2 regions of the Lacinutrix undariae genome follow, and region 1 is predicted to be linked to the other one. Evidence: riboswitches for the same ligand, from Rfam matches in the RefSeq annotation. Region 1 holds a riboswitch; the other holds the start of a gene.
What was found. A riboswitch is a leader RNA that binds a small molecule or an ion and turns the genes downstream of it on or off. The one in region 1 is predicted to bind cobalamin.

Region 2: another riboswitch for cobalamin. It lies ahead of ACU4C5_RS11585 (acyl-CoA thioesterase); the one in region 1 lies ahead of ACU4C5_RS00760 (TonB-dependent receptor plug domain-containing protein).

The regions. Positions count from the first base shown of each region.
Region 1 is NZ_CM128809.1:154,621-157,799, forward strand. Features, by position in the region: gene ACU4C5_RS00760 (TonB-dependent receptor plug domain-containing protein) at 1-1,424, opposite strand, end outside; cobalamin riboswitch at 1,453-1,650, opposite strand; gene ACU4C5_RS00765 (ABC transporter substrate-binding protein) at 1,720-2,862, shown strand; gene ACU4C5_RS00770 (FecCD family ABC transporter permease) at 2,863-3,179, shown strand, end outside.
Region 2 is NZ_CM128809.1:2,581,105-2,584,283, forward strand. Features, by position in the region: gene ACU4C5_RS11580 (phosphoribosylaminoimidazolesuccinocarboxamide synthase) at 1-857, shown strand, start outside; gene ACU4C5_RS11585 (acyl-CoA thioesterase) at 925-1,332, opposite strand; cobalamin riboswitch at 1,489-1,673, opposite strand; gene ACU4C5_RS11590 (AraC family transcriptional regulator) at 1,820-2,740, opposite strand; gene ACU4C5_RS11595 (aldehyde dehydrogenase family protein) at 2,912-3,179, shown strand, end outside.

The sequences.
Region 1 (3,179 bases):
TGAGTTTCTGCAATGTTTTGAGGTGTCCAAAACCCAGAGGTTCCCGGTTTCCATTGAATAAGATCCTTGGTTTTTATATAATACGTATTCAACGAAAGTTTAGCATCTTTAAAACTAAATTCATGTCCTAAATCTAACTGATATGAGGTTTCAGGAACCAAATCTAAATTCCCTCCTGGTTGCCAATACAAATCATTAAATGTTGGTACTCTATAATTTTTAGATCCATTTAATTTAAGTGTATATTTTTTTGAAACCGCATAAGCCACATCAAAAGAAAATAATAACGGACTCTCAAAACCTGAAGTAAAATCTTGTCTTAAATTAACGCCATATTGCCAAGTTGTATTAGGTTGATATTGTAATAATGCTGTGGTAGATAATGCTTTTCGGTTGGGCGATCCAAAACTACTTCCGCTACCATCATAATAAGTATACTCTACAATTGGTTTTAGCTTAAAATCTTTAGCTAATGCAATATCCGCTGTATAATTAACTAAGAAAGTATTTACTTTTCCGAAGGTATAATTATCAGTGTTTTTATTACCAAAGTATTTAAATTGCTCTTGTAAATGGGCTGCTTTTAATTTTGAAGTCACATTATTTCCATGTCTAGACCATTCTAACATGGTTCTAAAATTATCATCTTCATATTTCGCTAAAGATGGTGATGATGCTGTTCCAGAAAATTCGCGTTCTCCAATAAAATTTTGATGATACAATTTAATTACATCTTTATCAGATAAAATATAGCCTAAATTCGCATTAAAACTCAAATTGTTATAAGCGCCATTTTGGTTCTTTTTATCAGTCCCTAAATATTTATAATCGTTATCCGAATCTACATAATTAACACCAAAAGTTCCTGAGAATTTATTTTTTCCGAAGGAAGACAGATAACTCAGGTTTTTAGTAGTGTAACTTCCGTAAGAAATGCGCACTTCGTTTTTAAAATGTGTATTGAAGTTTAGCGTATTATTTAAATGAATACTTCCGCCAATGGCACCGCTACCGTATTGTACAGATCCTCCACCCGATCTTATACTTACACTATTAAAATTTGTGGTATTTATGGTATTAAAATCTGTTTGACCAGTAAGTTGTGAGTTAATTGAAATTCCGTTCCAAATTACAGCCGTTTGTGAGGCGTTTGTTCCTCTAAAAGAAGGCGAAGACACCATGCCGTAACCATTCTCTTTAAAATAAATGGTAGAATTGTAACGTAACAAATCTGTAAAAGAGCTGTTATTTTTCTTTAATACAGAATCGTTTAAAACCATAACTTTAAAACCTGCTGCATTTTGCTTCAGTTTTACATCACTCAGTATCACTTCATCTAATTTTTGAATAGAATCTAGACGTGTCTGCGCATGTGACATATAGCACAAAGCAATTCCTAAAAATAAAAATAGTTTATCTCTCATAATTCAAACACTTTTCTCCCGAAAGTAATATGGATTACAAATTGAGGCAGGTCTCCTGACTTGCGTCTTCGTGTTGGTCTTCCCAGAAATCTCCAGTGACTATAGAAGTGGTACACGAAGCTTTATAGCTTACAGTTGCGGGAACAGTTCTGGAATTAATTATTATAATCTCACCAGATTCCCTTTTAATCTCGCGTTAACGAGAACCAAAATTCGCTGCAAAAATAAACATTTTGTTTACTATAATGAGTTAAAGGTTAAATAATATTACTTTTGAATTTTAAAACCTATCATTGTGAAACATTTACTATCCCTTTTTATTTTAATAAGTTTTATTGCTTGTAAAAATAACTCCGTACAAAATCCAATAGCCAAACAAGATATTAGCACTGCTACACTTACTCATGCTACAGGTTTTACAATTACCTCTACTGAGAATTTTAAAATATTAACAATAAAAAATCCATGGCCAAATGCTGAAGAGGATTATAAATACGCATTAGTTCATAAAAATGTAGCGTCAAAAATCACTTTAAATAAAGATGAATTTGATGGTATTATTACTATCCCTATCCAAAAAATTGTGGTTACCTCTACCACTCACATTCCTGCCTTAGAGCTTTTAGGTGTAGAAAACACTTTAGTAGGTTTCCCCGGAACAGATTATGTATCGTCTGAAAAAACAAGAACTTTAATTGATAATAAGAGCATTAGAGAACTAGGTAAAAACGAAGGGATTAATACCGAAGTTTTATTAGAATTACACCCTAATCTTGTGGTTGGTTTTGGAATTGATGGTAACAATAAATCTTTCGAAACGATTAAAAAATCTAATATTCCTGTGATATATAATGGAGATTGGGTAGAAAAATCACCTTTAGCAAAAGCCGAATGGATTAAGTTTTTTGGCGTTCTTTACAATAAAGAAAAAGAAGCAGATTCCATTTTTAAGACTATTGAAAAAGATTATCTAGAAGCAAAAATCATTGCAAAAACAGTAAAAAGCAAACCAAGTATTTTAAGTGGTGCCATGTATAAAGATGTGTGGTATTTACCAAATGGTACAAGCCCAGAAGCGCAATTATTAAAAGATGCCAATGTAAATTATTTATGGTCTGAAACTACCGCAAGCGGAAGTATTGCTTTAAGTTTTGAAGCTGTCTATACTAAAGGAAAATCGGCTGAAATTTGGTTGAGTCCTTCTTATTACAATTCGTTAGAAGCTTTAGAAAAAGCAAATACACATTACACACAATTTGACGCTTTTAAAAATAATAACATCTATACGTTTGTTAATAATACCGGAAAAACAGGCGGCGTTACTTATTACGAATTAGGAACCGCAAGACCCGATTTAGTGTTAAAAGATTTAATTAAAATTTGCCATCCAGAATTATTAAAAGATTACGAACCTCATTTTTTTCAAAAATTAAAATAATTGCATAACACCAACACATACAAACGTTCATACTTGGTATTAATTTTAGTATTAATCCTCTGTTTTTTCGCAAACATTAGTTTGGGGTCGGTGTCTATTCCTATTACCCAGATTTTTAAAAGCCTGTTTAGCAATATCGATAATGAATCTTGGCAGTACATTATTATAAACTACCGCTTACCAAAAGCATTTACGGCAATTTTGGTAGGTTCAGGCTTAGGTATTTCTGGTTTATTAATGCAAACCCTTTTTAGAAACCCACTTGCTGGTCCGTTTGTACTTGGTATTAGTTCGGGAGCGAGTTTAGGTGTAGCCAT
Region 2 (3,179 bases), 870 kb from region 1:
ACAACGAGTTGGTCATGGTAGCCACCGATAGATTGAGTGCCTTTGATGTGGTGATGCCTAAAGGGATTCCTTATAAAGGACAAATATTAAATCAGATTGCCACCAAAATGATGGATGCTACCCAAGATATTGTTCCTAATTGGTTAACTGCCACTCCAGATCCTAACGTTGCCGTTGGGTTATTGTGTGAGCCTTTTAAGGTTGAAATGGTAATTCGTGGCTATATGTCTGGTCATGCAGCGAGAGAATATAAATTAGGAAAACGTGAACTTTGTGGTGTTGCGATGCCAGAAGGGATGAAAGAAAATGATGCTTTTCCTGAGCCTATAATTACGCCAGCTACCAAAGCAGAAATGGGCGATCATGATGAAGATATTTCTCGCGAAGCTATTTTAAAACGTGGTATTGTTTCGGAAGCAGATTATATAGTTTTAGAAGATTATACACGTAAACTTTTTAAACGCGGATCGGAAATAGCTGCCTCTAGAGGTTTGATTTTAGTAGATACTAAATATGAATTTGGAAAAACTAAAGACGGTAAGATTGTATTAATTGATGAAATTCATACGCCAGACTCTTCACGTTATTTTTATGCTGAAGGGTATCAAGAACGTCAAGATAAAGGAGAAGCTCAAAAACAATTATCAAAAGAGTTTGTACGCCAATGGTTAATCGCTAATGATTTTCAAGGTTTAGAAGGACAAACTGTTCCAGAAATGACAGACGCATATATTACATCGGTTTCTGAACGTTATATTGAATTATACGAAAATATTACTGGTGAAACTTTTGTAAAAGGTGACGTTAGCGATATTGAAAATAGAATAGCACAAAATGTTTTAGCGTATTTAAAATAAGGCTTCAAACAATTACTATAAAAAACCTCGCCTATCAATTATGGCGAGGTTTTTTTGTATCTGAAACTTACTGTTTCATGATTTTGATAGGTTTTTTATTAGTATCAATTGCTACAAATGTAAATTCTCCGTGTATCGCTTTTTCGCGATGTTCAGAATACATTTGTTCGATATATATTTCTACAGACACTTTTAAGCTCGTATTTCCTATGTAGGTGATTTTACCTATCAGTTCAGCGATAGTTCCTGCAGGAATAGGTTTTTTAAAATCAATACGATCGCTACATACGGTAACCATTCTTTGGCGGCTAAAACGTGTTGCAGTTATAAAAGCAACCTCATCCATTAAATGCATAGCTGTACCACCAAAAAGGGTGTCGTAATGATTGGTTGTGTTAGGGAAAACAGCTTTGAAAATATGTGTCTCAGCACGTTTAATTTTATCTTCAATGTCTGGGGTGATTTGTGATTGCATGTGTTTTTAAGTTTAGTTAAATGTTTTTTAGCAGAATTTCTGCTTTGCAATACACATGATAAAAGTAGGGGTACACATAGAGGTCCACAAATTACCTAATAATAGATAATGTATGTTACTTGTATGTTGGGACCTCAGGCTTCAAATCGCGAAAGCAAAGTCGTCTTAGAAATGGCAGGTATCCTGACTTGTAACAGTTATCATCATCCTTCCCGTTTATATACAGTGGATATTAAGCGATGGTACTTTTTGTGTTACTTACAGTTGCGCGACAGTTCGTGATTTTCACACGATTCCCTTTTAATGCACGATTAAGTGTCACCTTTTCTTTTTTATGAAATTAAATAAAGAACTTGTTTATGATAAGCGAAATTAGGCTTTAATTATTTTAAATTCAAAAGATCAATGAAATCTTATTTGTTTTTTAGGTTGAATTGTTTTTAACTGTGTCTAAACAGGACGTACGACACATGAGAATTGACTCCTTTTATGATTTATGTAAAGACAGTTTAAACTGTTGCGGTGTCATTAATTCCATTTTTTTAAATTGTCTGTTGAAATAACTCGTATTATTAAAACCGGATTTGAATGCAATTTCCGACATTCTAACATCTACAGACTCTTTAATCAGTTTTTTTGAAAACTTAATTTTTTCAGAATTGATATAATCAATAGGCGAAATCCCTAAGGTGTTTTTAAATTGTTTGTGAAAATGAGAGGTACTCATATAAGCTTTTTTTGCTAAAAGATCAACACTAATATCTTTATTAGTGAGGTTCTCTTTAATGAATTTTATAACAGTTCCTATTCTGGTGTCGTTAAAAATGTGATGTGGATCGTTTAATATTAAAGATTTTGCTTTGGTTTGTAAGAGTCTAATAATTAATTCCTGAATCATTAAATCTAATAACACATCTTTTGATTTGTTGCTATTGGTAAACGTATAGGTTAGGCGTTCTATTAAGTGGTTAACATCTGCGTTATTAATTAAATGAGATGTTGTTTCCTGTAAATTCCAAGTATTATTTTCATTTTCAATAGCTACTTGCTGATTAAATTTCTCAACAACCTCATCAATTTTAAAAGCATCAATACCTAAAGCTAAACATTGTGTTGGTTTTTTTGTGGTTGCCACAGGAAAATCAATAACCATTTCTTTATTGGTTGGCATTACTACAGATTCGCCAGGAAAAAAATTGAAAGGTTCAAAACCGTCAAGATGCATAACTTTCTTTCCAGTGAGCATACTCGCAATAATGGGGAAGTTAAAAGTTAGAGACACTTTTTCGGCAAAAGCATGAGTTTCAAAAATATTAAGTTCAGCATAATCGGCATTGTAGGTTGTTCTGTTTTCTACTAAAGTAGTCATCTTCCTGTTACTTCTATGTGTATTTAATAGTGATTTCATACTTAATGTTATAAAAAATAATTCACAAATTTGTTAATAATAGATATGTTCAAAACTATGATAAATATGTTCAAGGGAATTAGAATATGATAAAATAACTTTATAAAAAATAAAGATAATCTATTTTTAAGATTAAATAAATGTCTAATTATTAATTTAACACAAAATTACATGAGTTATTCAAAACCGCAATTTAAAGAGAAATATGACAATTTTATAAATGGAAAATTTGTAGCACCAATAGGTGGGCAATATTTTGAAAACACCTCTCCAATAGATAATAGTTTAATTGCTAAATACCCAAGATCACAAAAAGAAGATGTAGAGTTAGCTTTAGATGCTGCAAATGCTGCAAAAGACGCATGGGGAAATACCTCAGCAACCGAGCGTTCTACATTATTAAATAAAGTGGCTGATATTATTCAGGAACATTTAGAAG